Regions from separate parts of the Ferrovibrio sp. GW821-FHT12B10 genome, predicted to be linked through region 1. Evidence: predicted binding sites of a transcription regulator. Region 1 holds the regulator's gene; the other holds the start of a gene.
The links. The regulator HrcA, encoded in region 1, represses chaperone genes, less so after heat shock. The targets are predictions, from matches to a motif close to GTTAGCACTCNCCNNNGGNGAGTGCTAAC.

Region 1 (16,163 bases):
AGGATCGGCTGCAGCGAGGCGCGCGCGGCGTAGATCGCCGCCGTCAGGCCGGCCGGGCCGGAGCCGAGAATAAGGACCTTGGTGCGATGGGTCGTGGCCATGTGAAGTCGGACTCCAGACTCGATGTTTTTCAGGCGCTAAAACGGCGGTTTGCCGATTATGGCAGCCGTGCGGGCCAGCGCCAAGGGGAAGCCCGGCAAGTGGCTGGGAATGCGGCTTTTTCGCCCATCCGGATGACCGGGATATGACGTGCTTCCCGCGACTCGCGAAGACCGATATAGGGCGGCCGGCCGGAGGTTGCCGGCCTAAAAGCCGAACATGTGATCGATGCAGAAACTTTCGGCGCCGTTCTGCAGGCCATGGAAGCCGAACAGCCGGCAACTGGCGTCGCGCACCTGCACCCAGGCGCCCACCCCCGCCGCCTGGCGGTCGGCGGCCGTGAAGGTTTCCGAGACCCGGAAGAAGCGCGAGCCGCCATAGGGGATGGCGAGCGGGCGCTCGGCGATCTTCTCGGCCTTGCCGTTGAACAGCGTCAGCGTGGTCTGCGACGTCTCCTGGCCATAGGCCGCCTTGGGCAGCGAGGCCGGATAGACCAGATGGCAGATGGCATCGAAGCGCGCCTCGCCCAAGCGCAGGAACAGCCGCGTGGTCAGGCCCGGCGGGCGATGGGTGTAGCTCTGCGGCTCGTCGCGATAGGTGATCGGCATGTTGTAGATATGCGCGCCGAAAATCGTCTCGGCCGCATGGCCGGAGCTGCGCTGCTCATAAAGCCCCAGCGCATGCAGCCAGCCATCGGCCTCGCCGCCGTCGCGGAAGTCATAGAGATATTCGATATGGCCATAGCCGGAGCGCAGCGCGGCGCTGGCCTCTTTCAGCCAGGCATCGGTATCGACCGGATGGGACTCGCGGCGCGCCAGCCGGCCCATATACTTTTCGGCCGCCACGCTGCCATCGGCATCATAGAGCACGACGCGCAGCGGCAGTTCATGCTGCGTGGTCGCCATCGGCGTGGGCAGCGTGACCGTCTTCCAGTCCTGCAGCGGCAACACCGGCAGCGGCATGATGTAGCCCTTGCCTAGCAGCGCTTCGAGGCCGGGCAGGTTCGGATCGGGCTTCAGATCGGTGCGCTCGACATTGGCATGCGCGATGCGGCGCCTGCCCGCCAGCTTCGATCCCGTCTGGCCATTGCCCTTCTGCACGATCTCGTAGCGCGGACGGATCAGGTAGCGTCCGGCCTGCAGCTCGATCTGGTCGGGGAATGTCGCATTGGGCAGCAGCTTGCCCAGATCGACGGCGGTGGTACCGAACGGCGGCACCGCGTCGCCATGCCAGGCGGTATCCTGCGAGCCGACGATATTGACGCCGAGCGCGCCGGCGGGGATCGCCACCGGATGGCTGTTCTGCACCCAGAGTAACAAGCGCTCGCCATCCTTCGGCGAGGGGATGCCGGCATAGAAATCGGCCGGCCAGGCATTGGCGTCGTGGCTGCAGCTTAACTGCCGCCCGGAGTCCGAGATGCAGTCGAGCGCGTATTTCACCACATCATGGCCCTTGATGCGGATAGCATGGATGAACAGCGAGCCGGCGAAGTCATCCAGCCCGAAGCGCTGGCGCACCGCGCGGCTGTCGATCACCACCGAATGAAACGCGCCGGACAATGGCTCGGTCCATTCCGCCAGCACGCTGCCATCGGGCGCGAACAGGCAGAGCCACAGCGCCGGATCGGCGGCGCCGTAGCCGCTCCAGTAATTGCCGGTCACCACTTGGGTGTGCAGCACATCGCTGCCGTCGTCATCCAGACCATCGCGCAGGAAGGCGAAGTTGGTGGCGAAGTTCAGCGGATCGAGATAGCGGCCGGGATTGGACAGCCATTCCTTTGGCAGCCGCATCGCGTCCAGGGTAAAGACCTTGCAGCCCTGAGGCAGCAGGCGCGCGATCTGCGCCTTGTGGATCTCGGCATCGAAAGCAGTGATCAGCACGGCATCGGGCTTGAGCGCGGCGATGGCGAGGATCGGCTGCACGGCCTGGCCGAGCCGGGTCTGGCCCAGGTCTTCCACGCGCTGCACGAAAACGCCGGCAAGATTGGCGCGCGGGACCGGGAAGAAGGTGTCGAAATGCTCGGCCACCGGCTGCGGCTCGGGGTCGTAGACGGCGAGGCGGGCAAACGGCGCGAGATCGGCGACCAGTTGACGGGCCTGCGCGGCGGTCTTCGGGTGACCCAGCGCCTTGAACAGGCTGTGGCCGCCGAAATTGTTGCCCGGCCGCCAGCCGCCCTTGGCGTCATTGTTGGTGAAGGTCTCGATCTTGAGCGCCATCTGGCCCCGTCACTGAATTTTGATTTGGCACTGGTCCTCCGGCGCCCCCGCCCCGGCCTCACGGGCAGCTTTAGCACCTGAGGGCGGCGGTTGGAATCGGCTTGGGCCACCTCTTTGTGGCCCGGTTTGATCCAGGTCAGGCCGGCCCACTCCGGTTCGTTTTGCTTCCTTTGGCTTCGTTTGCCGTCCCGCGCGTTCGTTTCGCTTCGTTTGGCTTCGTTTGCGTTCGTTTTGCTTCGTTTCGGTTCGTTTCGGTTCGTTTCGGTTCGTCCGGCTTCGCCTGGATCGGGTTAAAGCCCTGAATAAGAACATATAATGTACATTATATAGGACTAAAGTCAAATTCCGCAGCCGGATAATTTTATGTCGACGCTCACCCTTGGATTCTTGCGCGTTTTTATAATATTATTGCGCAAACCTCCCAAACCGAGAAAATTCCATGCAACGCGTCAAACTTGACCTGATTGACCGCAAGATTCTGACGGACCTGCAGGCCGACGGCCGCATGACCAACGTCGAACTGGCGCAGCGGGTCGGCATCTCCGCACCCCCCTGTTTGCGCCGCGTCCGCGCGCTGGAGGAGGCCGGGTATATCAAGGGCTACCATGCCGACCTGAACCCGCAGCTGCTGGGCTACGGCGTCACGGTTTTCGCGATGGTGGGCCTGAACAGCCAGGCCGAGCATGACCTCGTCGCCTTCGAGCAGACGGTGGCCGGCTGGGCCCAGGTGCGCGAGTGCTTCATGCTCGCCGGCGAGAATGATTTCATCCTGAAGATCGTGGCCCGCGACTGGGACGCCTACCAGACCTTCCTGACCAAGGAACTGACGGCGCTGACCAATGTCGCGCATGTCAAAACCGCGCTGACCATCCGCTGCTCCAAGAGCGAACCCGGCGTGCCGGTCGACATGCCGGTGGAAGAAGACGCGGCGGAGTGAGGCTGCGCTTTAAGCGCAGCATCCACATCGGATTATCCTGGAAGAAGTTGGCGTCCCCACGGGGATTCGAACCCCGGTTTGCGCCGTGAGAGGGCGCCGTCCTGGGCCTCTAGACGATGGGGACCCATAAGCCGCGGCGGGCGAAGCCCACGCGAGGCGCACCAGATACAGGAGCCTCCCCCAGCGCGCAAGGGGTTTCCCCCTTCCGCCACGCGAATAACCCCAGTCCGGCCAGCGGTTTGCCGGCCATGCCCAGCGTGCCGGAAGTCCTTGGCCCGGCGCTTTATTTTGTTAAACGAGACGCTTGCATCGGGGTTTTGGCTGGGTATAGTGCGCGCCTGCAACCGGCACCCCGCCGGTTGACCGGTCTTTAGGGATCGGCCGGGTTTTCCCGGACATATACACCGGCTTTGCCGGACGCCGAGCGGGCGTAGCTCAGGGGTAGAGCACAACCTTGCCAAGGTTGGGGTCGAGGGTTCGAATCCCTTCGCCCGCTCCAAATTTCCAAAAACCGAACCTTGCCGCACGCAGCCGTGACACGGCCGCAGGCGATTTGTCTTGGCCTGTGCGGCGCACCCTCGCCTAGACTTCTCCAAACGGCGCTCAAGCCGGCTGGAGGAAACGATGCGTGCGATGCTGATGCGAGCTGCCCTGATGGCTGCGCTGTTCTGGACCGCCGATGCCTGTGCGCAGGCTGCGCCGCCCCAGACTGCTCCCCTGGCCGAGCTGGCGCCGAAAGGCCCGCTGCGCGTCGCCATTGCCATCTCGCCGGCCCCATCCGCGCTGTACGCGATCAAGACTCCCGACGGCAGCTTCAAGGGCGTGACCGTCGATCTGGGGAATGCGCTGGCGAAAAAGATCGGCCGGCCGGTGCAGTTCGTGCCCTATCTGGCATCGGGCGAGATCACGGCGGCCGGCGATAGTGACGCCTGGGATGTCACCTTCATGCCCTATGACGCCACGCGCGGCAAAGCGGTGGATTTCGGCAGCGCCTATCACCTGCTGCAGAGCACCTATCTCGTCACCGCCAAGAGCGGCATCAAGACCATGGCCGAGGTGGATCGCCCTGAGGTGCGCATCGCCGGCGTGGACGGCACGGCGACCGGCCGCGCGGCGGCAGCCTCGATCAAGCAGGCGAAAATCGTGACCATCCCCGGCGTCGATGCCGGCGTGGCGATGCTGAATGCCGGCAATGCTGAAGCCATCGCGCTGTCGCGGGAGTCGCTGACCGGGCTGCTCGACAAGATTCCGGGCTCGCGCATTCTGGATGGCGGCTTCCTGAATTCCACCACCGCCGTCGCCGTGCCCAAGGGCAAGGCGGCGTCGCTCGGCTATGTCAGCGCCTTTGTCGAAGAGGAAAAGGCCAACGGCAATGTGCGCAGGTCACTGGACGCCATGGGGCTGACCAGCTCGCAGGTGGCCCCGCCTAACATGATGGCAACTGGCGGCATGAAACCGCAATAAGGATGCTACGCAGCGCCGTCATCGCCGTCACTGTTGCGCTGCTCGCCGGTACAGCCAGCGCGCAGCCGTATGACGAGCTGACGCCGACAGGACCCTTGCGCGTCGCCATCGCCGTCTCGCCCGCGGCGTCCGCGCTCTACGCCGTGCAGGACCCGAACGGGCAATACAAAGGCGTCACCGTCGATCTGGGCCAAGCGTTGGCGGCGCAGATCGGCCGCCCGCTGCGCTTCGTGGCCTATCCGGCCACCGCCGAGATCGTGAGCGCCGGCGCCGCCAACGCCTGGGATGTCACTTTCATGCCGTATGAGGCGCAGCGTGCGCGCGTCATCGATTTCGGCGCCGCCTATCACCTGCAGCAGAGCACCTTTCTGATGACGACGCAGAGCGGCATCACGCGGCTGGCCGATGTCGACCGCCCCGGCATCCGCATTGCCGGCGTCGAGGGCGCGGCGACGGCGCGCGCGGCCGCGCTGCATCTCCAGCAGGCGACATTCAGTCCGCAGCGCGGCGTGGCCGAGGCTGTTGCGTTGCTGAAAGACGGCAGGGCCGAGGGCATCGCGCTGGGCCGGGAGTCGCTGCTCGGCCTGCAGGCGCAACTGCAAAAGGACGGGCTTGGCACGCGCGTGCTGGAAGAAAGCTTCCTCGAAACGCCGACGGCAGCGGCCGTGCCGAAAGGCCGCGCGAAAGCGCTGGCCTATGTCAGCGCCTTCATCGAAGCGCAGAAAGCCAATGGCGACGTGCGCCGCGCGCTGGATGCCATGGGATTGCAGGGTTCAACCGTCGCGCCCGCAGGGATGACCGCAGGACTGAACCCATGACGGGTCTTGCCAGACGGTCTGCGCCCGCTATCTATCCAGCATGACCCGCTATCACCATCCCCCGCTGCTCTCGCCGCGCAGCCTGCTCGCGCTGCTGCTGTCGTTTGCCACCTGCTTTGCGATCTCGGGCCTTGGCGGCGCGATCACCGCCGGGCCGGTGAAGAGCTGGTATCCGGGTCTTGCCAAATCGGCGCTCAATCCGCCCGACATCGCCTTCCCCATCGTCTGGACCCTGCTGTTCATCATGATGGCGATCAGCGCCTGGCGCGTGTGGCGCGCGGCAGGGTGGGACAGGGCACGCGGCGCGCTGGCGCTGTTCGGCCTGCAGCTGCTGCTGAACCTCGCCTGGTCGGGGCTGTTCTTCGGGCTGCAGCGGCCCGACCTCGCGCTGGCCGAGATCGTCCTGCTGTGGCTGGCGATCGCCGCCACCATCCGCGCCTTCGACCGGCTCGACCGCCCGGCCGCCCTGCTGCTGCTGCCCTATCTCGGCTGGGTCAGCTTCGCCATGTATCTCAACCTCGCGGTCTGGCAGCTCAATCCGACTTGACCGGACTGCCCCGATTCCGAGCAATCCGTATCCGTCCTGCTCCCGGGAGAAGCAGGGTCACCGGCTATTGCCGGTCTGTTCGCGAGTCCGGCATGGCATGAATCCTGCTGATCCATCTCGGCATATCAGAGGAGGATCACGGCCATGACCAGTAAGCGTCCCCCTGTTTCATCGGCGACCGCGACGGTGCGCGCCGTCCGCAGTTTCACCCGCCGCACACTTTTGAAATCCACCGTTGCAGCCGGCGGGATCGCCGCGATGGGGCCCTGGATCGTGCAGGACGCCCTGTCATCCTCGGGCAGCCTCAACCTGCTGCATTGGGATGACGAACTGCCCGATCCGGTGATCCCCGATTTCGAGAAGAAGACCGGCATCAAGATCAACAAGACGCCGTTCTCGCAGAACGAGGAACAGATCAACAAGCTGCAGGCCACCGCCGGCATGGGCTTTGACCTCTGCCAGCCGACGCGCGACCGCTCGCCGCAGTTCAAGGACCTCGGCCTGCTGCAGCCCTTCGACACCAACAAGATGAAGCTGGACGGCCTGCTGCCGGCGATGCTGGACGGCTCGACCAGCGTGTGGACCTGGGACGGCAAGCTCTATCACGTGCCGCATTGCTGGGGCAGCGAGGCGATCAGCTGGCGCACCGACCTGGCCAAGCTCGATTACAAGACGCTCTCCTACGGCACGCTGTGGGAGGATGAATACAAGGGCAAGGTGCAGGGCCGGCCGCATTCGCTGCTGCTCAGCATCGGCCTGTGGTGGGACCGCACCGGCAAGCTGCCGAGCAACCGCATGATGGACGCCTTCAAGGACGAGGCGAGCATGAAGAAGATCTACGACCAGATCCTGGTCTTCGCCATCAGCAAGAAACCGTGGATCAAGCAGTTCTGGGATTCGGCCGACAACACCAAGTCGGGCTTCATGGAAAACGGTGTCGTCATCGGCCAGACCTGGGATGGCCCGGCGCTGTCGCTGAAAAAGCAGGGCAAGCCGGTGTCCTACATGGCGCCGCAAGAAGGCGCGATCGCCTGGCTCGACGGCTGGGCCATGCCGACCGGCGCCAAGAACATCGCCCAGGCCTATGAGTGGATCAATTACCTGCATGCGCCCGAGGTCTCGGCCAAGGTGGCCGACGGCTCGGGCTACAATCCGGTGGCCAAGGGCGCCGACGCCCTGCTCTCGGATGTGGCGAAGAAGAACTTCACCGAGGCCTTCCCCGACGACGCCACCACCAAGCTGTGGCATCGCCCGCCGGAGCCATCCTGGTTCGCCGAGCTGCGCACGCAGTATGCCGAGAAGTTCAAGGCCGCCTGACGCCGGTCGCTGGCGCCGGCCGCAAGCCGGCGCCATTTTCCCCTCATTCTCCAGTCTCGCATGACCGCAGCCATAACCCTGGACCATGTCAGCGTCCGTTTCGGCGACTTCACCGCCGTCGACGACGCGACGCTGGAGATCGCGCCCGGCGAATTCTTCTCCTTTCTCGGCCCCTCGGGCTGCGGCAAGACCACATTGCTGCGCACCATCTCGGGCTTCATCGAGCCGACCCAGGGCCGCGTGCTGCTGGGCGGCCGCGACATGCAGGGCATCGGCCCGAACAAGCGCCCCACCGCGCTGATCTTCCAGAACCTGGCGCTGTTCCCGATGATGAGCGTCGCCGACAACATCGCCTACGGCCTGCGGGTGCGGAACCTGCCGCGCCGCGCCCGCATGAAAAAGGTGGAGGCGCTGCTCGACCTGATCGCGCTGCCGGATCAGGGCGGCAAGCGCGTCGACGAACTGTCCGGCGGCCAGAAGCAGCGCGTGGCGATTGCCCGCGCGCTGGCGGTCGAGCCGCAGGTGCTGCTGCTCGACGAGCCGCTGTCGGCACTTGACCTGAAGCTGCGCCAGCATATGCGCAACGAGCTGCGCGCCATCCAGCGTCGCGTCGGCATCACCTTCATCTACATCACCCATGACCAAGGCGAGGCGCTGACCATGTCAGACCGCATCGCCGTGATGGATCGCGGCGTGATCCAGCAGGTGGGCGACGGGCGCAGCGTCTACGAAACCCCGCGCACGGCCTTTGTGGCCAGCTTCGTCGGCGAGAACAACGCCTTCATCGGCAAGGTCGTGTCCAGCGAGAACGGCATCGCCATGCTGGACACGCCGGCGGGGCGGCTTGGCGGCCGCAACATGCGCGGGCTGGTCAACGGCTCAGATGCCGTGCTGTTCGTGCGGCCGGAAATCCTGCGCCCCGATGCCGCAGCGCAGCTCCAGCCGCTGGCCGGCACCGTCACCGAAGTGGCCTACGAGGGCAATCTCACCCATGTCGCCATCGCCACCGCCGCCGGCGGCAGCCGCGTGGCGATGACGCTGGGCCGCGCCGATGCCGCCACGCTGCCGGCGATTGGCGCAGCCGTCACCATCGGCTATGCGCCGGCAGAGGCCCAGGTGCTGCCGCGCGAGGGTTTCGGGCAGGGATAGCCGCCATGCACAGCTCGGTCGGCCATAGCCTGATCCTGGCGCTGCCGCTGGTGGTGATGGCCGCCTTCGTCTTCATGGCCATGCTGGAGCGGCGGCGGCTGGGCGCGCTGGCGCCGCCATCCTTCTGGCGCCGCAATGGCATTGCCGTCTCGCTGTATCTGACGCTGGCCGTCGGGCTGTGGACGGTGATCATGATCGTGCTGCCGCAGCTCTACATGATCGACCTGTCGCTGCGACCCAAGCTGCCGCCGCCGCAGATCGGCGGGCCGAAGGACGTCTACACGCTGGAGAACTACCACTACTTCCTCTACGGCTCGACCACCTCCTCGGCCAGCTGGAACACCACCCATATCAAGGCCTTCTTCCTCACCATCGGCGCCAGCGTCGCGGTGACGGTGCTGAATTTCGCGCTGTGCTACCCGCTCGCCTTCTACATGGCGCAGGTGAGCGCGAAGGCGCGCGTTCGGCTATTCATGCTGTTGCTGATCACGCCCTACTGGGTCAACGAAGTGCTGCGCGCCTTCGCCTTCCGTGTGCTGCTGGGCAGCCAGGGCGCCATCAACACAGCGCTGCTCAAGCTCGGCCTGATCGACCAGCCGGTGGACTTCCTCGGCCTCGATGTCGGACTCTATGCCGGCCTCGCTTATGCCTATCTGCTGATGATGATGTTCTCGCTCTACAACGCGATCGAGAGCCTGGACAGGAACCAGATCGAGGCCGCCCGCGATCTGGGCGCGCCCTGGTGGTACATCCACTGGTCGGTGGTGCTGCCGCATGCCAAGCCGGGCATCGCGTCGGGCGCCACGCTGGTCTTCATGCTGAATGCCGGGGCGCTGGCGGCGCCGCTGGTGCTGGGCGGACCGCGCACGCTGTGGTTCACGCCGATCGTCTACGACCGCTTCTATCAGGCCTTCAACTGGCAGCAGGGTGCCGCCTATGCCTTCATCCTGCTGCTCGCCTGCATCGCCTTCGTGCTGCTGGTGCTGCGCGTGTTCAAGGTAGGCCTGGGCGAGATCGCACGATGACCAGCAGCCGCATCATCCGTTTTTCCACCTGGCTCTATATCGGGCTGTTCTTTCTCTACCTGTTCGGTCCGCTGGCGGTGATGGGTGTCACCGCCTTCAACAGCTCGTCCTATCCGCAGATCTATCCTTTCGAGGGCTTCACGCTGAAATGGTTCTCCGGCCTGCTCAGCGATGCCGATATCATGTACGGCCTGCGCAACTCGCTGTGGATCGGCCTGCTGGTGGTTCTGGTCTCGGTGCCGGTCGGCCTGGCCGGTGCCATCATGATGACCCAGGTCTATGCCCGGGCGCGCTCGTTCTACTACCTGATCGTGGTGTCCCCGGTGCTGACGCCCGGCGTGATCATCGGCATCTCCACCGTGATCTTCTGGCGCGAGATGACCGGCGCCACCGGCACGCGCTTCCTCTATGACGGCACGCTGATGACGGTGGTGGCGCAGGCGAGCTTCATCTCGGCTTATACGATGCTGATCTTCCTGGCCCGGCTGCAGCGCTTTGACCGCGCGCAGGAGGAAGCGGCGCTTGATCTGGGCGCCAGCCATCCGCAGGTGTTTGCGCATATCCTGCTGCCCTTCCTGCGGCCGGCGATCCTGTCCGCGTCGGCGCTGGCCTTCCTGTCCTCCTTCGAGAACTACAACACCACCACCTTTTCCATCCTGGCCGACAAGACGCTGACCACCGTGCTGGCCGGCCGCGTGCGCCAGGGCACCACCCCGGCAATCAGCGCCCTGGCGGTGGTGATCATCGGGGTAACCCTGGTCTGCGCCATCGCCTATGAGCTGGTGAAGCGCCGGGAGGAGGCCGCCAAGGCCCGGCGCCTGCGGCTGGCCCAGCAGGCCGACGAGCGCGGATTGGCCTGAAAAGGCCCGCCAGGGCCGCTTCGGCCCCGCCGGACGCCCCTGCAGCGCCCCGGCGGCATTGACGGGGCTTCCCCACCTTCTTAAGTCTGGTGTCATGATCCAGGAGATGAGCCAGCGCAGCCGCGACATCCTGCGGCTTGTGGTCGAGACCTACATGACGACCGGCGAGCCGGTCGGCTCGCGTTTCCTGTCGAAAAAACTGGAACACCGGCTGTCGCCGGCCAGCATCCGCAACACCATGGCCGATCTGGAAGAGGCCGGCCTGCTCTATGCCCCGCATACATCGGCAGGCCGCCTGCCGACCGAAAGCGGCCTGCGGCTGTTCGTCGATGGCCTGCTGCAGATGGGCGACCTGACCCAGGATGAGCGCAGCTCGATCGAGGGCCGCTGCATGTCCTCGGGCCGCGGCTTCCAGGATGTGCTGACCGAGGCGACCACGGTGCTGTCGGGCCTGTCGGGCCATGCCGGCATGGTGGTGGCGCCAAAGGTGGACGTGCCGCTGCGCCATGTCGAATTCGTGCCGCTGGGCCCGGGCAAGGCGCTGGTGGTGATGGTGTCGGAATCCGGCCAGGTCGAGAACCGCATGCTGGACATCCCGACCGGCTTCACCGCCGAAGCGCTGGCCGAGGCCGGGCAGTTCATGTCGCAGCGCCTGAAAGGCCGTACCGTGGCGGTCGGCCGCGCCGAGATCCTGCGCGAGCTGGAGCAGCGCCGCGCCGAGCTGAACCAGCTGTCGGCGCGCGTGGTGGAGGCCGGCATGGCGGTCTGGGGCGGCGAACCTGATCGCGGCACGCTGATCGTGCGCGGCAGCGCCAACCTGCTGGATGACGTGGCGGCGATCGCCGACCTGGAACGCATCCGCAATCTGATGGAAGAGCTTGAGAACACGGAAGAGATGCTGCGGCTGATCGAGCTGACCCAGGGCGGCGAAGGCGTGCGCATCTTCATCGGTTCGGAAAACACCCTCTTCCGCCGCGCCGGCTGTTCGCTGATCGTGGCGCCGCTGCAGAACCAGCAACAGCGCATCGTCGGCGCCATCGGCGTGATCGGGCCGACCCGCATGAATTATGCCCGCGTCGTTCCCATGGTGGATTTCACCGCCCAGGTGGTCGGCCGCCTGCTGGGGTAACCGTAACGCGTATTTTTGATGGCGGATGTTCCGCTCCCCCCTTTTAAACCGGCCCGGCTCTCCGTATATGCAGGGGCCTGTAAAGAGACCCGAAGATCATGACCCAGAACGACAACGACCGCATCGAACCCACCTTCTCCGCTGCCCAGCAGACCGAGCCCCAGCCGCAGGCCGCACCCGCCGATGATGCCCTGGCCCAGAGCCTCTCCCGGGCGCAGGCCGAGGCGGCCGAGCTGAAGGACCGCCTGCTGCGTCAGGCCGCCGAAGCCGAGAACCTGCGCAAGCGCCTCGACCGCGAGAAGGAAGACGCGGTCAAGTTCGCGTCCGGCAAGTTCGCCAAGGACGTGCTGAGCGTGGCGGACAACCTGCGTCGCGCCCTGGAGAACGTGCCCAAGGAAGACGCGGCCAGCGAGCCGGTGCAGAATCTGGTGGCCGGCATCGAGGCGACCGAGCGCGAGCTGCTGTCGGTGTTCGAACGTCACGGCATCGTGCGCGTCGACCCCAAGGGCCAGCGTTTCGATCCCAACCTGCATCAGGCGATGTTCGAGATCGAGGATCCGACCGTCGCCACCGGCACCGTGCTGCAGGTGATCGCGGCCGGCTATGTGCAGCAGGGCCGCCTGCTGCGCGCCGCCATGGTGGGCGTGTCCAAGGGTGGGCCGCAGCCCGATGCCCAGGCCGGCCAGACCATCAATACCCAAGTCTGAATACAGTGATCTGAATCGATGGGTCAGCCACACGCTGAAGTGTACGGGAATTGCAACTCCCGTCACACACCCGGATGAATCAACGCAAACATCCGCCTTTGTCAAAAAAGCGCAATCTGTCTGACCGATAGTCCCCTCGAACGACGGGGGATCACCGGTGGACATGATGACAGCCGAGGCGCTCGAGACGATCGGGACGGTGGCAGTACCGCTGCCGCCGGTGCCCGCCACCATGCGCTGCGAGGATGTCGACCGCCGGTTCCAGGCCGATCCCGATCTCGGCGCGCTGGCAGTGGTGGACGGCGCGCGACCCGTGGGCCTGATCAACCGCTATGACCTGATCACGCAGCTCTCCCGCGACTATGGCCGCGCGCTCTATGCCAAGAAGCCGGTCGGCCATCTGATGGACCGCACACCGCTCATCGTCGATGCCAGCATCAGCGTCGACAAGCTGGAAAGCCTGATCGCCGACGAGCACCAGAGCGCGCTCTTGCGTGGCTTCATCGTCACCCGCGGCGACCGCTATTATGGCGTCGGCACGGCGCTCTCGCTGCTGCAGCTGGGCATGGCGCGCAGCGAACGGCGCAACCGCGCGCTCGACCGCGCCCGCCAGCAAGCCGAGGAAGCCTCTTTAAGCAAGACGCGCTTCCTGGCCAACATGAGCCACGAACTGCGCACCCCGCTGAACGCCATCATCGGGTTTGCCGAGATCATCCAGAAGGAAATCTTCGGGCCGCTGGGCAACGACCGCTATGTCGAATACGTCAACGACATCCAGGCCAGCGGCCAGCATCTGCTGGGCCTGATCAACAACATCCTCGACATGTCGAAGATCGAGAGCGGCAGTTGGCGCATCCAGCCCGAGATGACCGACCCGGCCGAGATCATGGAAGCCTGCATCCGCACCTTCCGCGAACGCGCCGAAGGACGTGGCGTCTTCATCACCATGATGGTGGATGCGCGACTGTTCGAAGGCTTCGTCGACCGCCAGGCCCTGCGGCAGATCCTGCTCAACCTGGTCTCCAATGCCGTGAAGTTCACACCGCCCGGTGGCCGCATCGAGGTGGGCGCCACGCCCGATGACGAGGGCGGCTTCACCACCTGGGTCACAGATACCGGCATCGGCATCGCGCCCGAGCATATCCCGATCGTGCTGGCACCCTTCGGCCAGGTGGAGAACGATCTGACGCGCCAGTATGAAGGCACCGGCCTGGGCGTGCCGCTGGTGAAGTCGCTGGTGGAGATGCATGGCGGCCGTTTCGAGATCCACTCGGTGCCGGGCGAAGGCACCACCATGCGCGCGTGGTTCCCGCCGCCGCCCGGAAAGAACCTGGGCGGCAATCAGTCGGTCATCGCGGCGCTGACGGGCGCGTCACCCGCCGCAGCGTCAGGTTGATACGGCCGCCGCCGGGAATCAGCCGGCTGGTGCCCTCCATCACGCGGTCGATGCCGTGATAGGCCAGCCGCGCCTTGCCGCTCAGCACCAGCACGTCGCCGGATGCCAGCTTGAAGGAGCGCGTCGGATCCTTGCGCGCCGTGCCGCCGATGCGGAACAGCGCGTCGTCGCCCAGCGAAACCGACACCACCGGCGCGGTCATATCGATCTCGTCGCGATCCTGGTGCAGACCCATCTTGGCCTTTGAATCATAGCGGTTGATCAGGCAGCATTCGGGCAGATGGTCGTAATCGGCCACAGACCACCAGACCGACAGCAGGGACTCCGGGATCGGCGGCCAGGCCAGGCCGGTTTCGGGATGTTCGGCGACATAGCGATAGCCGCCGTCGCGGTCGGAATACCAGCCCAGCGACCCGGCATTGCTCATCGCCACGCTCATGCGCTTGCCGGTTTTCGGCATCGTGGCGTGATAGGGCGGCGCGGCTTCCAGCAGGGTCAGCACCGTCTGCGCCAGCGCACGCTGACGTTCCCGGTCGAGCAGACCAGGGAAAATACGGAACCCATCAAGAGACTCGCGCGACGGCATGACACCAATGTGGCGCGCTGCCGCCGGCTGTCCAGCCTCGACTCCGGCGCCTTCAAGCGATGGTGAGGTCGCCCGACTGGATGCGCTTGACGCCGGCCGCCTTCATCGAGGCCCAGGATTTCGCCAGCGAGCCCTGCGCGTCGATGCCACGGCAGGCATCCTCGATCACGAAGGTCTCAAAGGCCTGCTTGCGCGCATCCATCGCCGTCCAGGCAACGCAGAAATCGGTGGCCAGGCCGACGACGAAGACGCGCTTGATGTTGCGCTGCTTGAGGTAGCCGCCCAGACCGGTCGAGGTCTTGCCATCGGCCTCCATGAAGGCCGAGTAGCTGTCGACATTCTTGTGGTAGCCCTTGCGGATCACCAGCTGGGCATGCGGGATGCTGAGGTCCTTGACCAGAGACGCGCCATCGGTGCCCTGAACGCAATGGTCGGGCCACAGCACCTGATTGCCATAGGGCAGCTTCACGGCTTCAAACGGCTTCTTGCCGCTATGCTGGGAAGCAAAGGACACATGATCGGGTGTATGCCAGTCCTGCGTCAGCACCACATTCTCGAAGCCCTTGGCGATCCTGTTGATCAGCGGGACGATGACATCACCCTCCTTCACGGCCAGGCTGCCGCCGGGCACGAAGCAGTTCTGCACATCGACCACGATCAGCACGCTGCCGGCGCCGGGCTTGATCTTGCCCGCCGCGAAAACCCCGTTCGACAGGCCGAGCGACACAGCGCCCGCCCCCAGACCCATCATCATGTGACGCCGGTTGATCATGAAATATCCCCGCTGTTGCTGAATAACCGGGACCAAGCAAACGCCCTTTGTTTCCGGGCGTCCAATGCTTTTTTACGGCTTTCGATCCGGGCCTACTATTCAGGCAGCGTGGCGGCCGGTTTGCGGGCAGCCTGCCAGGAATGCGCGCTGTAGATCAGCAGCGCGCCCCAGATGCAGCCAAAGGCCACGGCATGGATGGCGGTGAAGGCCTCGCCCCATAGCAGCACCGCCAGCAGGAACTGCAGGCTGGGCGACAGATACTGCAGCAGGCTCATGGTCGCGACTCGCAGCCGCCGCCAGCCGGCGGCGAACAGCACCAGCGGCGCGGCGGTGACCGGCCCGGCCAGCAGCAGCAGGACATGGGTCCAGCCATCGGCTTGGCCGAAAACGCCTGTGCCCTGACCGCCCAGCCACAGCAGGTAGCCCAGCGCAAAGGGCAGCAGCACCATGGTCTCGATGGTCAGGCCGATCAGGCTGTCGACGGGGTGGCGCTTGCGCAGCAGGCCGTAGAAGCCCCAGGTGATCGCGATCAGCAGCGAAAGGTAGAAGCCGTCATCGGCGGTGCCGGCCAGCAGCACCAGCACGCCGATGCCGGCCAGGCCGAAGGCGCCCCATTGCACGGGGCTGACGCGCTCCTTGAGCACCAGGCGGCCCAGCAGCACGGCGAACAGCGGGTTGATGTAATAGCCCAGGCTGCAGGCCATGACCTGGTTGCGGTCGATGGCCCAGACAAAGGTCAGCCAGTTGATCACCAGAAAGACCGCCGTGCCGGCCAGCACCAGGCGCAGGCGGGGATTGTTCAGGACGGCCCACCATTCGCGCCGCTTGCCGAAGGCCAGGACCAGCCCGAGGCAGAGCAGGCAGGACCACAGGATGCGATGGGCGTTCAGCTCCAGGGTCGGGATTCCGGCCGCCCCGGTGGCCTTGAAATAGATCGGTGAAATTCCCCATAGAAAATAACCACCTAGACCAAGGGCAATGCCCGACCAGGGCAGGCCGGCGGGGACTGAGGCGGAATGACTGGGGCCGGCCGGGCGAGTCGGGGCCGACGGGGGGACGCTCTCGGACATCGGATTCCTCAAACCACGGACCAGGGATGGGCTGGGGGATGGGGCGATTTGCCCGTATGGCCCGCTTTTCT
Region 2 (16,163 bases), 660 kb from region 1:
GCCGCGCGCCATGGCGCTGGCCGGCGTGCTGAGTCTGGAATTCGGTTACCGCGGCGACACCGAGTCCTATGACGATCCACAGAATGCCGATCTGATCCGTGTGATCGACCGCCGCATGGGCCTGCCGGTCAGTCTAGGCGTTCTCTACATCTTCGCGGCGCGCGCGCAGTCCTGGCCGGTAGCCGGTATTGATTTTCCTGGCCATTTCCTCATCCGGCTGGAGGGCGAGGACGGCATGCTGGTGCTCGATCCTTTCCATGGCGGGCGCATCGCGGCACCACCGGAAATGACCGATCTGCTGCGCCGCGTGGGCGGCGGCGAGGAAGTGCGGCCCGAACATGTCCGTGTCATGACGGGGCGCGAGGTACTTCTGCGCCTGCAGAACAATATCAAGGGCAGGGCCTGGCGCGCGGGCGATGTCGAGCGCACGGCGGAAATACTGCAGCGCATGCTGCTGGTGGCGCCGAATTTCGCGCCGGCCTGGCGCGAGCTGGGCGTGGTCGAGGGCAAGCTCGGCCGCATCCGCCAGTCCATTGCCGCCACCGAGCGTTTTCTCATGCTGGCCGGGGATGAGGCGGCGAGCCTTGAGGCCGAGGCCTTCCTGCGCCACATTCGGCTGCAGCTGAATTAAGGTTTTTACAAAAAAGGACTGTGCCATGGCCCTCAAGGTGGCGATCCAGATGGACCCCATCGAAAGTATCGATTTCGATGGCGACAGCACTTTCGTGCTGGGCCTCGAGGCCGAGGCGCGCGGCTATACTCTGGTGCATTACCTGGCCAAGGACCTGAGCTTTCGTGACGGCAAGGTGCTGGCGCGCGCGCGCCCGATGAAGCTGCGGCACGAGCGCGGCAACCATTTCACCTTGGGGGAACCGGCGCTGATCGACCTGGCCGATATGGACGTGGTGCTGATGCGTCAGGATCCGCCGTTTGACATGTCCTACATCACGGCGACGCATATCCTGCAGCATATTCACCCCAAGACGCTCGTGGTGAACAATCCGGTCGCCGTGCGCAACGCGCCCGAGAAGCTGTATGTCACGCATTTCGATGGCGTGATGCCGCCGACCCTGATCTCGTCGGACATGGAAACCATCAAGGCCTTCCGCGACGAGCACAAGGACATCATCCTCAAGCCGCTATTTGGCAATGGCGGCGCCGGCGTGTTTCATCTCAAGCCCGATGACGAGAATCTCGGTTCGCTGCTCGAGATGTTCACCAAGCTCAGCCGCGAGCCCGTGATCGTGCAGAAATACCTGCCTGAGGTGCGCCAGGGTGACAAGCGCATCATCCTGATCGACGGCCGTCCGGTCGGCGCGGTCAACCGTGTGCCGGCGGCGGGCGAGGCGCGCTCCAACATGCATGTCGGCGGGCGTCCGGAAAAGATCGGCCTGACGGCGCGCGAGCGCGAGATCTGCGACATCATCGGTCCGCATCTGAAGCGCGAGGGCCTGATCTTTGTCGGCATCGATGTGATTGGCGATTATCTCACGGAAATCAACGTGACATCCCCCACCGGCCTGCAGCAGATCAACCGTTTCGATGGTGTGAAGCTGGAAGCAGAGATCTGGGACGCCATTGAGGATGCGCTTAGCCGTCGGGTGATGGCGTAAGCCACGTTAAAGTCACAGGAACCCAGGTTGGGCGGTTGGGGTTTTCCTTCTACGCAAAGGAGGAAGCACCATGCGCAAATTCCTGACTGCCGCTGTCGTCATCGCGGCTCCCCTCATGCTGGCCGCCTGTGCCAGCCCGGCCCCGCAGCCCCAGACAGTGATCGTCGATCCGCCGCCGCAGCGAGCCATCGTGCAGCCGGGTCAGGCCGTGGTCGTGCCGCCGGGCAGCACGGTCCGCACCTGCCCGCCGGGTTACACCACCTGCTAAACGGTCTGGCGTCTGAATACATAGGCGTCGGGACTGCATAGAAACCAACGCCGCTGCCCTTAAAACGGGCGGCGGCGACACCGGTCCTCACCATCAGATTGGGCGGGCAGATGTGGTGAGGATTTTGGCCGTGACATTCCCCGATGCTTTGCTATTGTCCGCCGCCAATACCGGCTCGGCCGGACAAGGCCAAGCGGGTTGGGGGACAAAGACCGGTGGCGTCAGGGGCGTTCCTTTCATTGCAGGACGTTGAGCGTCTGCTGGCGGATCCATCGCCGGCGGCACGCCGCGACACGGCTGCGAAAGTGGCGCTTGCTTGGTCGCAGCCGGCCCTGACGCCGACCGAACGCCAGCTCGCCGAAGCCATCGTCACGGCCCTGGCGCGGGATGCCGAAGCCACGGTGCGGCAGACTCTTTCCGAGCATCTGAAAGACCATGCGGCCCTGCCCCGCGGCATCGCGCTGAAGCTGGCGCGTGACGTGGCGGCAGTCGCCACCCCGCTGCTGCAATTCTCCCCCGTCTTCACCGATGCCGACCTGATCGAGCTGGTGCAGGCCGTGTCGCCGCTGCACCAGGGCGCCATCGCCGGCCGCCGCACCATCTCGCCGGCGCTGTCCGATGCGCTGGTCTGCCATGGCGCCGAACCCGCCGTGGCGATCCTGCTGTCCAATCGCGGCGCCCAGGTCAGCGCGATGATGATGGAGCGCGCGCTTGATCGCTTCCCCGACAGCCGCGGCGTGGGCGATGCGCTGGCCCGGCATCCGCAGTTGCCGCCGAAATTCGCCGCCCGCCTGATCGCGCAGGTGTCGGTTGCGCTGCGCGATGCCCTGGTGACGCGGTACCAGATTCCACCCGCCATGGCCGCCGACCTGATGATGCAGTTGCGCGAGCGCAGCCTGCTGGGCCTGACCGGTGATGGCGCCGAACCGCTGGCCCTGGCCGACCTGGTCGCCGATCTGCAGAAGCGCGGCCAGCTCACGGCCACCCTGATCCTGCGCGCTCTGGCCGGTGGCGATCTTGCCTTCTTCGAACAGGCGATGGCGCAAAGCGCCGGCATCTCGCTGCAAAATGTGCGCCTACTGATCTATGATCCGGGCCGCCGCGGCCTGACCGCGCTGTATCAGCGCATCGGCCTGCCCAGCGACTATTTCCGCATGACCGAAGCGATCATCGATCTGGCGCGCGGCTTCGACTTCCTGCGCGGCACGGTCGAGCGCGCCGAATTCGCCGATGTGGTGATCGGTATGATGCTGGCCGATTACGCCATCCTGTGGGACCCGCAGGAGCAGCGCTGGCTCACGCGCAGGCGCAGCCGCGCGCAGGCGGCCCAGCGCATGGCCGCTGCCGCCGCTTAAAGAAATCGTTTTCTAGAATGAGGCCCCGGTCCGGCTGGACGGGAAGGTGACGGTGATCAGCGTGCCGCGACCAGGCGCGCTGTCGATGGCAATGCGGCCCTGATGGGCCAGCACGAAGGCCCGCACCAGTGACAGCCCCAGACCAACGCCGCCGTAATTGCGGCTGAGCTGGCTGTCGGCCTGTTCGAAGGCATCGAAGATGCGCTTGTGGTCTCCAGGCGCAATGCCGATGCCACGGTCGCGCACCGCCAGCGACAGTTCGCGGCTGTCGGCGTCGTAGCAGGCCGAGACCTGCACCGGCACGCCTGACGGCGAGAATTTCAGTGCGTTGCCGATCAGGTTAATCATGATCTGTCGCACCAGCCGCGGGTCGGCATGCAGCGGTGGCAGGTCGTCGGGCACGTCGAGGCGGGTGGCATGCACATCGCGGCCGTAATGCGAGGTGGCCAGCCGTGCTGAGATCTGCAGTTCTTCATCCAGCATCACCGGCTGTTCATTCAGAACGATCTGGTTGGCCTCGATGCGCGCCAGATCCAGGATGTCGTCGATCACGCCCAGCAGATGCCGGGCGCTGCCGTTGATGTCGACCAGATACTCGTCGTATTTCTCCGGTGCATTGCCGAACAGCTTTTTCTGCACGATGTCGGAAAAGCCGATGATGGCGTTCAGCGGCGTGCGCAGCTCGTGGCTCATATTGGCCAGGAAAGTCGATTTGGCCTGGCTGGCGCGCTGGGCCGCGTCGCGCGCATCCGACACCTGACGGAACAGATCCTCCAGCCGGGTATTCTGCTGCTGCAGCTGGGCGGAGGCCTGTTGCTGTTCGGTGGTGTCGATGACGATCAGTGCTTGATCGTTATGTGGCGTGATGCGACGGCTGATCTGCACCCAGCGCCCGTTCGGCAGCTGGAGCGTGCCGCCGGCAATCTGGCTGGTCAGCAGCGCATCGGGCAGGCCGGCGTTGCGCAGCAGTGCATCGAGGCTGACGCCGCGCTGCAGCTGCGCTTCGTCCAGGCCCAGGATGCGCGGCAGGCGGCTGTTCCACAACTGCAGCCGGCCCTGCGGGTCGAGGAAGGCGAAGGCCTCGGTGCTTTCGGCGATGTCGAGCAGCTCGGCTTGAGCGCTGCGGATGCGTTCGTAGAGCGCGGTATTTTCTTCATGCAGGCGGCGATTGCGCCGGATCACGCCGTTGACGATGCGGTTGGTCATGATCATCGCGGCCGTGAACAGCGTCGAAGCCACTGCCATGGCAACCGTCACCGGCGTTCCCTGCAGCAGGAAATGCGTGATGAAAGGCCCGGCAATGGTCAGCATGAAGACCAGCGCGGCGCGCGGCACCACGGCTAGCGTCGCGGCAGAACCAGCAATCATGCCAGCGGCCACCATCACCACGAGCAACTGATATTCCTGCGCGAGATAGGGCAGGAACAGCGCCGAAGCGCCCCACGAGGCGCCGGAAAAGGCTGCGCTGACGATGTCGAACCGGCGCAGGCGCTGGGAGCGTTCGGGATTGCGCGGCTTGCCGCTTTCGCCAAGCCAGCGATACATCATCGCGGCAAAAGTGATGGCATGCAGCAGCCACCAGGCGATCAGCCAGCGCAGTTCGATCTCGCCATGCAGCAGCAACGCGATGGCGGTGACATTGATGAGGGTGACGCCCGCGTTGATCGGCACCACCTGGCGGAAACTGATCGGAGCGTTGGCGCGGCTGCGGCTCTGTTGGGCGCTGTCCTGTTCCCGCGACCACTGCTCGTCCCGCGCAGGCGGCGGAACGGCCATGGTTGTATCGGGTTTGACAGTCTCGGACATGCCGGCGAGTTTTCCCCTCGCCGTTACTCAACCGGAAATATAGTGAGAGCGCAACCGGTTTGACTTACCAGCCGTTCACGCGATCCCATTCGTCGACGACGGTGGTGCCGCCATCGGTGACATAATAGCGATCATACATCGCACCGGTCATGCAGATGTGGTTGGTCAGCACACGTAGGCGGCTGCCAGGCGGAAAGGCTGAGAAATCAAGCGGCGCAACCTGCGGTCCGCCGACAAGGCCATGTTCCTGATGCACGTCATGGATGCTGAGGCCCGGCAGAGGCATTCCTTCTGCGGGACGACAGACGCGGCCGTAGCCGGTGCCGGGGCTGTGCTGGTTGGCACCGGTATCCTTTGACAGGGCCAGGCCGCCAGCATCGATCAGCACATGATTGCGCTGCGGATGATGGCTGACCACCGAGGCCAGCACCGATACAGCGATGTCATCCATCTTGCAGCTGCCCAAGCCAGCCTGGAACAGATCGAAGAATACAAAATTGCCCGGGCGCATCTCGGTGATGCCATCCAGATGCCTGGCGAACAGCGCTGTCGGCGTCGAGCCCACCGAGACGATCCCACAAGTGAATCCCGCCTCGCGCAGCCGCGTCGCGGCCAGCACGGCGGCGGTGCGCTCTTCTTCGGCGATGCGCTCGATCTCAGGAATGCTTTTCGCACCATAGGAATGGCCGGCATGGGTCAGCACGCCGGCAAGCTGCGTGCCCGGCTGGGACAATGCGGTTGCCAGCGGCAGCAGCTCCGGCGCATTCGGCAGGATGCCGGCGCGGCCCAGGCCGCAGTCGATCTTGATCAGGGTGCGAAAGACGATGCCCAACTCGCGACCCTTGGCGGCGACCGCCCCGGCGATCGCGAGATTGTCGGTGATGATCTTGAGGTCGACGCCATCCTTCATGATGGCAGCCACCTGCACCAGCTTTTGCGGCGCGATGGGCACGGCATAGGTGATGTCGCGGAAGCCGGCCTTGGCGAAATAGGCGGCCTCGGCCAACGTAGAGACGGTGAGCGGCCCCTTTGCGCCGCCATGGCACAGCTCGGCTACCTTCACGGATTTCGCGGTCTTCAGATGTGGCCGCAGCGTCACCTTCAGCACCTCGGCGCGCGTCCGCATGCGGGCGATATTACGCAGCAGGCGCTGGCGATCCAGCAGCAGGACGGGCGTGGGCAAGTCGTCGAGGGTCATGGGCATGACTGCTTATGAGCGGGGTGCGAGAATGAGCTGGGTCTGGGTCACCACGGCGGCCAGCTTGCCGTCGTTGCGGGTGATGCGGGTCTGCCAGACCATGGTGGTCTTGCCGCGATGCAGTGGCGTGCATTCTGCTTTCGCCGTGTCGCCAGCGGGAATGGCGGCGAAGAAGTTGGTCTTGCTTTCGATCGTCGTGGTGCTGAAGCCCTCGCCCAGATTGGCGACGGTGGCCACGGCGCCCAGCGTATCGGCAAAGGCCATCACCGCGCCGCCATGAAGCACGGCCGGTCGTGTGCACAGATCGGGCCGCACCGGCAGTTCGGCGATCACCTTCTCGGGCGCCACGCTGACGATGCGCAGGCCCATCAGGTCGGAAAACGGCAGGTTGGTCAGGTCGGACATGCCCTGCGACTCCGGATTCACTTCATCAGTTCGTAGGGCCCGCCGGACTTGAGCGCGCGCTGGTAGGCCGGCCGCGCATGGATGCGGGCGAGGAAATCGTGGATCGGTTTGTGGCCGTCGCCCAGATTGGCGCGCGAGACCGCAGCTTCGAGCGGGAAGCTCATCATGATGTCGGCGGCGGTGAAGTCGCTGCCGGCGAACCAGCCGCCATTCTTGGCCAGTTCGCTGCTCCAGTACTGGGCATGCTGGGACAGCTGCGGGTCAATCAGCGTTGCCTGCGCCTTGCCGGCCACGATGTTGATGATCGGCCGCAGCAGGCCGGGCACATTCCTGGGCAGTCGCAGGAAGATCAGCTTGAGCAGCAGCAGCGGCATGGCCGAGCCTTCGGCGTAATGCAGCCAGTAGGTGAATCGGCGCTTCTCTGCCGTGCCGGCCGCCGGCGCCAGGCGGCCGTTGCCATAGGTTTCGAGCAGGTATTCGACGATGGCGCCGGTCTCGGCGATGGTCTGGTCGCCGCTGGTGATCGCGGGATCGGCGATCACCGGCGACTTGCCGAGCGGATGGATCTTTCGCAGCTCGGCCGGCGCGCGCATGTCAGGGCCGCGCTGGTAATGCACCACCTGATAGGGCACACCCAGTTCTTCCAGCAGCCAGAGCACACGCTGCGAGCGGGAGTTGTTCAGGTGATGGACGGTGATCATGGCGGCGGTCCTGATTGTTGGCCTGACTGTCGATAGAGGGCCGTCAATCTACCATCGGCGCACAGAGCCGGATAGCACCCGTCTGCGGGAATGCGGCCGGCCCCTGGATAACAAAGAGGGGCCGGCCGTTTGCTTATGCCAGTTGCAGGTCGGCCGCGAAGCTGCGGTCCAGTCCCATGCCTTGTGCCGCCATCTGCTCGGCTGCCAGAGCCGTGCGGATTGACGGCCGTCGCAGATGCGTCGCCAGATACTGCGCCAGCTTGGGGAAACGGGCGGCATCGATGCGATAGCCGAGATAGTGGTAGTTGATCAGATTCGATACCGTGGCGATGTCGGCGATCCCGAATTGCCCACCGGCCAGATACGGGCCATCCAGCACGCTTTCCAGATAGCCGAAATGTTTCGGCATGGCGGCCTGCAGGATCGTATCGATCACGCTCTGGTCGGTCTCCTGCTTCAGGATGCCAGGCCGGATCACCTTCTGGAAGAACAGGCCATGGATCACGTCGCGGAAAATCGTGCCATCGGCGAATTCCTCGAACCACAGCGCTTGCACATAGCTGTTGGTATCCTGCGGATAGAGCGGCGGGTTGGGATGGGTCCGCTCCAGATAGGCGCAGATCACGGATGAATCATGCAGGTGCAGGTCACCGGCGGTCATCACTGGAATCTTGCCGGTTGGGCTCAGGCGATCCCAGCCTGGGGGCGGGGTGAAGGGGATCACCACTTCGTTCTGATAGGCGATGCCTTTTTCCAGCGCCGCCAGGATGGCCTTGCGGGTATGAACCGAAATCGGCACGCCATAAATCTTCAGCATTACACGTCTCCTCTGGGTGATGGCGATCGGCGATCGCCGTTGAAAAAAGCACAAGGCTTCCTGCCCGGCGATGCGGGATCGCCGGTTCAAGATTTTTTCTGTTTGCTGTCGGTTATGCCGGTGCGGTCACCGCGCTGCTCACCGGGAACTGGATTTCCACCACCGACTCGTCTTCATCCGGCCGGATGAAGGGCAGTTCGAGAAACACCTCGCGGCTCGGGCCGGCGATGGCATAGCCGTTGGCTTCCATCCACAGGCCGAGTGCGCCGAAGGCGAGATGGCTCTGATAATTCGGGCCGCGCCGCACCAGCGTCGCCAGTGCGGGCAGGGCCGGCAGTTCCGCCGGCTGCAAATTCATGCCACCCGGCACCGGGACCGGCTTGCTGATCTCGCGATGCAGGGCAAAGCCGATCTCCAGGTCCAGATGTTCATGTTCGAAGGCGGAATGCGCCACCACCACCAGGGCGTCGCGCGCAGTGTCGGGGATGCGGGCGCGCGCCGCCTGCACAATATCGCGCAGGGCAGTCACGGCTTCGTCCATGCTGGCGAAGTCGCGGCGCAGCGATAGCCAGGGCTGGGCGCGTGCCGATTTCACCACCACGTCGTAATCTGCGATGCCGCCTTGCTCGTCGATCTGGCGCAGCCGCGATTCCACCTGGCGCAGGCGGATCGCCTCCTCGCTCAGCGATTGTTCCAACTCCGCCTTGCGCAGAGCCAGCATACCGCGGATCTCTTCGGCCGAGACTCCGTCCTGCAGCAGGCGCGCCACCTGGTCCAGCGTGAGGCCAAGCTCCTTCAGTGCCAGGATGCGGTTCAGTGCCACCAGCTGCTGCGCCGTGTAGTAGCGATAGCCGGTGGCGGGATCGATCCGCTGCGGGCTCAGCAGGCCGATGCTGTCGTAGTAGCGCAGCAGGCGACCCGATACCTGGGCGAGCTGGGCGAATTCCCCGATCCTGTACAAAAGCCGTCTCCGTGATGGTGCCGATAACCGCAGCCTCCGCTTTGACGCTGCGTCAAGGTCAAGGCGGTTTTTTGAAGATTTAGATGGAATAGGGGCCTAGTCCAAAAAATATGGCGGAATCCGGGCAGGCTCCCTTGACGGTGAGGCGGGGCCTGCTTAAGTGTCTGGCGCTCTCCTAGGGAGAGTGCTAACAATCTGAAGATTTTCGCGGAAAACTGCGATTTCTGATGATTTCAGAATTTATCGATGCGACAGATAATGGAGGATCGCATGAAGTTTCGTCCGCTGCATGACCGGGTGGTCGTTAAGCGCGTGGCCGAGGAAGAGCGTACGGCTGGTGGCATCATCATCCCGGACAGCGCCAAGGAAAAGCCGATGCAGGGCGAGATCATCGCCGTCGGCGCTGGCGCTCGCGATGAAAACGGCAAGGTGCAGCCGCTCGACGTCAAGGTCGGCGACCGCGTGCTGTTCGGCAAGTGGTCGGGCACCGAAGTGAAGCTCGATGGCACGGATCTCCTGATCATGAAGGAATCCGACATCATGGGCATCATCGAAGGCACCGCTGCCAAGAAGTCCAAGGCCGCTTAATCAGCGCCGTACAACCTGCATAAATTCTAAGGAGACATTCACATGGCTGCTAAAGACGTTCGTTTCGGCGCTGACGCGCGTGGCAAGATGCTGCGCGGCGTCGACATCCTCGCCGATGCCGTCAAGGTGACGCTGGGCCCGAAGGGCCGTAACGTCGTTCTCGACAAGTCCTTCGGCGCGCCGCGCATCACCAAGGACGGTGTGACGGTTGCGAAGGAAATCGAGCTGGCTGACAAGTTCGAGAACATGGGCGCCCAGATGGTGCGCGAAGTGGCCTCGAAGGCGAATGACCAGGCCGGTGACGGCACCACCACCGCCACCGTGCTGGCCCAGGCCATCGTGCGCGAAGGCGCCAAGGCCGTTGCCGCCGGCATGAACCCGATGGATCTGAAGCGCGGCATCGACCTCGCTGTGGAAAAGATCGTCGAGGACGTGAAGGCCCGCGCCAAGAAGATTTCCGGCACCAAGGAAATCGCCCAGGTCGGCACCATCTCGGCCAATGGCGATTCCGAAATCGGCAACATGATTGCCAAGGCCATGGAAAAGGTCGGCAACGAGGGCGTCATCACGGTTGAAGAGGCGAAGAGCCTGGAGACCGAGCTGGATGTCGTCGAGGGCATGCAGTTCGACCGCGGTTACCTGTCGCCGTACTTCATCACCAATGCCGAGAAGATGCTCTGCGAGATGGAGAACCCCTACATCCTTCTTCATGAGAAGAAGCTGTCGGGTCTGCAGGCCATGCTGCCGGTGCTGGAAGCCGTCGTGCAGACCGGCCGTCCGCTGCTGATCATCGCCGAAGACGTCGAGGGCGAAGCCCTGGCGACCCTGGTGGTGAACAAGCTGCGCGGTGGTCTGAAGGTTGCCGCCGTCAAGGCGCCGGGCTTCGGCGATCGCCGCAAGGCCATGCTGGAAGACATCGCGATCCTGACCGGTGGTCAGCTGATCTCGGAAGACATCGGCATCAAGCTGGAAAGCGTCACCCTGCAGATGCTGGGCACCGCCAAGAAGGTGTCGATCGACAAGGAGAACACCACCCTCGTCGCCGGCGCCGGCAAGAACAAGGATATCCAGGCTCGCGTGGCCCAGATCAAGGCGCAGATCGAGGAAACCACCTCGGACTACGACCGTGAGAAGCTGCAGGAGCGTCTGGCCAAGCTGGCCGGTGGCGTTGCCGTGATCAAGGTTGGCGGCGCCAGCGAGATCGAGGTGAAGGAGCGCAAGGATCGCGTTGATGACGCGCTGCATGCGACCCGCGCCGCGGTTGAGGAAGGCATCGTGCCGGGCGGTGGTACCGCTCTGCTCTATTCCATCCGCGCCATCGACAAGGTCAAGGTCGACAATGCCGACCAGAAGCACGGCGTGGAAATCATCCGCCGCGCTCTGCAGGCCCCGGTTCGTCAGATCGCCGAGAATGCCGGCGTTGACGGTGCCGTGGTTGCCGGCAAGCTGCTGGAGTCCAAGGACACCAGCTGGGGCTTCAACGCCCAGACCGAAGAATACACCGACCTGGTGAAGGCCGGCGTCATCGACCCCGCGAAGGTCGTGCGCGTCGCGCTGCAGGGCGCTGCTTCGGTGGCCGGCCTGCTGATCACCACCGAGGCCATGGTTGCCGACAAGCCGGAGCCGAAGTCGGCCGGCGGCGGCATGCCGGGCGGCGGCGGCATGGGCGGTATGGGCGGCATGGGTGGCATGGACTTCTAAGTCCAACGCTCTTTCGTTCAGAGCTTACGGAAAGGCCCGGTCGCAAGACCGGGCCTTTTTCATTGCTGTCCATTTTGGCAGCGCCGATGGGTCACCGGATGGTGACCCGCCCTTCAGTCAGTGACTGGTGACTGGCTGATTCACCGGTTCGGAGCGAAATATCCCGCATTGATCCACAGCGGGTAACCCCATGCAAAGACCGTCACCGACCAAAACCGAACGCAGCTTCCCCGAAAGCGAAATCATCGTCAGCAAGACCGACACGAAAGGGCGTATCACCTACGTCAATGACGTGTTTTGCAAGGTTGGGCTGTATCATGAAAAAGATGTTCTGGGTCAGCCGCAAAGCATCCTGCGCCATCCAGATATGCCGTGTGCTGTTTTTCGCCTGCTGTGGGAACGCATCCAACGCGGCCATGAAATCTTTGCTTATGTGAAGAACCTGGCCAAGAACGGCGACTACTACTGGGTTCTCGCTCATGTTACGCCGAATGAGGATCTGAACGGCCGCGTCGATGGTTATCATTGCAACCGCCGTGCATCGGATCGTGATGCGATCGCCCAGATCGAGCCGCTCTATGCCCGCCTCCTGGCGGAAGAATCCAGGCATTCCGATCGCGCCCATGGCGTGCAGGCCTCGCTCGCGCTCCTGGAAAGCATTCTCCAAGAACGGGGGCAGGGCTACGACGAATTCGTCCTTGGCCTGGCCGCGAGAAGCAACTGAATCATGGATGCGCGGTGTCACGGCAAGGCATGCCAGCAGATTGAGGCAGCCTGGGCTCGTCCGAGCATCGAGCAGTCCCGTCAACGATCGGATGTTTGGGATATGACCGCCATGATACCTGTTCCCCCCTTGCCTGCGGTTAGCCCTTGCACATCCTGTCCTTCCAAAAGCAGGGCCTGCGACACCAAGGCCCAGGTGCAATGGATGTATGAGTACTGGCTGGAAAAATGCGGGCTACGAGAGTTCCCCGCTCGCCGGGACATTGATCCGATCGAGATGCGCGGTCTGCTGCCGCATATTTTCCTGATCGATATTCTTCCCGCGTCGCCATACTTCCAGTTCCGCCTTGCCGGCACCAAAGTCGACGAGATTTACCGGCAGAGCATGAATGGGAAATCGCCGTCCGCTATTGATGACCCGGAGATGGTATCCACCTTCGAAGGCCAGATCCGAGAGGTGCTTGCAGACCGTACGCCCCGCTGCGGCCCCGTCCATATTCTCGGGCGGGATTACAGGGTCTGGAAATTCGTGCGTCTCCTGCTGCCGCTGGCCAGTGATGGCCGGAGGATCGACATGCTGCTGGGTGGACTCTTCCACAGTTGAGGGTTTTTGGCCGGAAGTGCACCCTTTTCAAGCTGCGATTCGATCTACATGATGGGCAGCAGAGGAGCGTTGTTCATGACCAAAACCCTTGCCATCGCCGCCGCCGCCATGTGGGCCACCCTGGCCACGCTGGACTTTTTCTGGCTCGGGACCGCGACCAAACTGTTCTACCGGCCCAAACTCGGTGCGCTGCTGAGCGAAGAAATCGTCTGGGTCCCGGCCATCCTGTTCTATGTGCTGCATGGCCTGGGGGTAGCCTTCTTCGTGTTGCGGCCGGCGCTCAGTGATGGGGACAGTCTGCCCACGGTTCTGCTCTGCGGCGCCTTCTTCGGCCTGGTCGCTTATGGCGCCTATGACCTGACCAACCATGCCACCATTCCGAACTGGCCTTTGAGCGTCACCATTGTCGACATGGCCTGGGGCGCCATCGTCACTGGCTTGGCCTCGACCATGGGCGTCTGGGCGGCGCGCAAGTTCGGCGCCTGATTCCACACAAAATCCTGCGCCGATCCGACAAAAAATCTTCGTTTCCGGAACCCTATGCGCCGCCCTAGCTTATGTCTTTTCCATAGACTTGGAGGGAGGACATCATGAGTTTGCGCATTGGCGCCAAGGCGCCCGATTTCGAGGCCGACAGCACGGTCGGCAGGCTGAAATTCCATGACTTCATCGGCGATGGCTGGGGCATCCTGTTCAGCCATCCCAAGGATTTCACACCGGTCTGCACCACCGAGCTCGGCGCGGTAGCGAAACTGAAATCCGAATTCGACAAACGCAACGTGAAGGTGGCGGGCCTCAGCATCGATCCGGTCGAGGATCACAAGCGCTGGGTCGGCGACATCAAGGACGTCACCGGCTTCCTGCCGGACTACCCGCTCATTGGCGACCACGATCTGAAGGTGGCCAAGCTTTACAACATGCTGCCCGAGGAAGCTGGCGACTCATCGAAGGGCCGCACGGCCGCCGACAACGCCACCGTGCGCACGGTCTATATCGTCGGGCCGGACAAGACCATCAAGGCGCAGCTGCATTACCCGATGACCACGGGCCGCAACTTCGACGAGATCCTGCGCATCGTCGACAGTCTGCAACTGACGGCCAAGCACAAGGTGGCTACGCCGGCCGACTGGCAGCCGGGCGAGGACGTCATCATTGCCGGCTCGGTGAGCGACGATGAAGCCAAGCAGAAATACCCGGGCGGCTGGAAGGCGCCGAAGCCTTACTTGCGCATAGTCCCTCAACCTAAGTAGGGCTGGGCCGCAGCCGAAATAATAGCGACACTCGTCGCGACATTGCAGAGGGCGCCGGAAACGGCGCCTTCTTGCTTATGTCGTCTTCGGCAGCATCACCGTCACCAGTAGTCCGCCGGCTGCGGACTGGTCCAGACTGATCGTGCCGTGATGGGCCTGGATTACATCCTGCGCGATCGTCAGTCCCAGTCCGGTGCCGCCAGTTTCGCGGTTGCGCGAACTTTCCAGTCGCGTGAAGGGCCGAAAGGCCGCTTCGTGCTGGTCAGTCGGAATACCCGGCCCGTCATCGGCCACGGTGACGAGGATGGCATCGCCGGCATCGCGCAGATTCACCTGCACACTGGTGCCGAATTTACAGCCGTTGTCGACCAGATTGGCGAAGGCGCGGCGGATCGCGATGGGACGGCAGGTCAGGTCGGCATGGTCCGGGCCGTCATAACGCACGGCGCTGCCGGCATCAGCGGCGGTATCGCAGAGGCTGATCAGCAGCGAGGCAAGGTCGACGGCGCCATGGGGCTCGTCCTTGAGCCGGTTGCTGGCGAAGGTCAGCGTCGTGCTCACCATCGCTTCCATGTCGTTGATGTCGGACAGAACCTGGCGGCGCTGGTCCTGGTCGGGCACGTATTCGGCAAACAGTCTCAACCGGGTGAGGGGCGTGCGCAGATCATGGCTGATTGCGGCGACCATCTGCAGTCTGTCGTCGACAAAGCGTTTCAGGCGCTGCTGCATGGCATTGAAGGAATTGCCGATCGCCTGCAGCTCCGGCGCGTTGAAATCCCCCACCAGGCTGAGTTCGCGGTCGCGGCCGAGCTTCTCGGCCGCCGCCGCCAGGTCGTCCAGCGGCTTGACCACACCGCGTGCCACCCAGACCGAAAGCAGGGCGATTATCACCACGGCGAACAGCGGCAGGGCAACATTGCGGATCATGCGCACAGTTTCCTGGCCGTCGCTTTTCGGCATTACCAGCAGCCACTCCTCGGGGCCGATGCGGAAGGCGATACGCAGGTCGCTGCTCAGCATGTTTTCGCGGCGCTCGTCGAGCACGTCCCGCATCACGGTGGGCAGCGGCGGCAGGATGATCACCAACGGGCGCGGCGAATATTCCGGATCGTCCAGATCGTCTGCCATCAACAGCACGTCCTGCTGTGCCAGGCCCAGCGTGGCGGCAATCTGCAGGCGCAGGTCGGCAAAGGCGCCGCTGCGCGCGGTGTGGCGGAACTCCGGTTTCGCGGACAGCGGCGCCATATCCAGCCAGTGCGCCGCCGGCAGCGACTGCAGCAGGACCGGCCGATCGGCCGCTGGCACGGCACTGCTGCGGTCGCGCATGTCCTGCAGGTTGGCGAGCAGCCAGTCGCGGTCGAAGAACATGATCTCAGGCGGGCGGATCACCAGCGGCATGAGTTCGTCGACCGCCTTCACGGCCAGCAGGCCACCGATGATGACCAGCGCGATGCGCGGCGCCAGGCGCAGCTTTGACCAGAGCGGAATCCTCACGCCGCCGCATCCTGCACAATGGCCACGGCGGCAGTGAAGAAATAACCCTCGTTGCGGATCGTCTTGATGAAAGCCGGATCCTGCGGATCAGTCTCGATCTTGCGGCGCAGGCGGCTGATCTGTACGTCGATGCTGCGGTCATAGGCCTGGCTTATACGGCCATGCGCCAGGTCGAGCAGCTGGTCGCGAGTCAGCACGCGCTGCGGATGCTCCAGGAAGGCCAGCAGCAGGTCGAATTCGCCGCTGGTCAGATCGGTCAACGCGCCGGCCGGCGAGGTCAGCGTGCGCCGGCTGGCGTTGAGCTGCCAGCCGCCGAATTCATAGGCGGTCCCCGTCGCCGGCCGCTCGGCGTTGATGCTGGTGGCGCCCAACCGGCGTGTGACGGCGCGAATCCGAGCCAGCAGCTCGCGTGGATTGAACGGCTTGACCACATAGTCGTCGGCGCCGATCTCCAGGCCGATGATGCGGTCTGTATCGCCGGTCATGGCGGTCAACAGGATGATCGGCACCGCGCTCTGCGCCCGCATGCGGCGGCACAACGACAGGCCATCTTCGCCCGGCATCATGATGTCCAGTACGATCACGTCGATGCGGGCGCTGTCGCAAATGGCGAACATCTGCTTGCCATCGCCGGCCTGGCTCACCTTCATGCCGTGGTCGGTCAGGAAGCGGGCCAGCA

Region 2: a site for HrcA is predicted at 9,288-9,316, ahead of groES (co-chaperone GroES). Genes of this name have one in related genera too.

What each region holds. Positions count from the first base shown of each region.
Region 1 is NZ_JBXAQT010000001.1:2,626,472-2,642,634, reverse strand. It holds gene trxB (thioredoxin-disulfide reductase) at 1-101, opposite strand, end outside; gene AC1RRT_RS13355 (hypothetical protein) at 306-2,315, opposite strand; gene AC1RRT_RS13350 (Lrp/AsnC family transcriptional regulator) at 2,755-3,252, shown strand; tRNA gene AC1RRT_RS13345 (tRNA-Glu) at 3,301-3,376, opposite strand; tRNA gene AC1RRT_RS13340 (tRNA-Gly) at 3,677-3,751, shown strand; gene AC1RRT_RS13335 (transporter substrate-binding domain-containing protein) at 3,877-4,716, shown strand; gene AC1RRT_RS13330 (transporter substrate-binding domain-containing protein) at 4,719-5,534, shown strand; gene AC1RRT_RS13325 (TspO/MBR family protein) at 5,575-6,081, shown strand; gene AC1RRT_RS13320 (extracellular solute-binding protein) at 6,226-7,398, shown strand; gene AC1RRT_RS13315 (ABC transporter ATP-binding protein) at 7,459-8,547, shown strand; gene AC1RRT_RS13310 (ABC transporter permease) at 8,553-9,572, shown strand; gene AC1RRT_RS13305 (ABC transporter permease) at 9,569-10,432, shown strand; gene hrcA (heat-inducible transcriptional repressor HrcA) at 10,539-11,561, shown strand; gene grpE (nucleotide exchange factor GrpE) at 11,660-12,268, shown strand; gene AC1RRT_RS13290 (sensor histidine kinase) at 12,432-13,664, shown strand; gene AC1RRT_RS13285 (alpha-ketoglutarate-dependent dioxygenase AlkB family protein) at 13,618-14,250, opposite strand; gene pncA (bifunctional nicotinamidase/pyrazinamidase) at 14,303-15,022, opposite strand; gene rarD (EamA family transporter RarD) at 15,118-16,092, opposite strand.
Region 2 is NZ_JBXAQT010000001.1:1,970,390-1,986,552, forward strand. It holds gene AC1RRT_RS10060 (SirB1 family protein) at 1-631, shown strand, start outside; gene gshB (glutathione synthase) at 657-1,613, shown strand; gene AC1RRT_RS10070 (hypothetical protein) at 1,684-1,881, shown strand; gene AC1RRT_RS10075 (DUF2336 domain-containing protein) at 2,121-3,236, shown strand; gene AC1RRT_RS10080 (sensor histidine kinase) at 3,249-5,042, opposite strand; gene AC1RRT_RS10085 (alanine racemase) at 5,107-6,240, opposite strand; gene AC1RRT_RS10090 (PaaI family thioesterase) at 6,253-6,645, opposite strand; gene AC1RRT_RS10095 (glutathione S-transferase family protein) at 6,663-7,346, opposite strand; gene AC1RRT_RS10100 (glutathione S-transferase family protein) at 7,480-8,163, opposite strand; gene AC1RRT_RS10105 (MerR family transcriptional regulator) at 8,276-9,124, opposite strand; gene groES (co-chaperone GroES) at 9,395-9,712, shown strand; gene groL (chaperonin GroEL) at 9,755-11,413, shown strand; gene AC1RRT_RS10120 (PAS domain-containing protein) at 11,604-12,137, shown strand; gene AC1RRT_RS10125 (PAS domain-containing protein) at 12,240-12,740, shown strand; gene AC1RRT_RS10130 (DUF2177 family protein) at 12,816-13,226, shown strand; gene AC1RRT_RS10135 (peroxiredoxin) at 13,331-13,990, shown strand; gene AC1RRT_RS10140 (ATP-binding protein) at 14,066-15,484, opposite strand; gene AC1RRT_RS10145 (response regulator) at 15,481-16,163, opposite strand, start outside.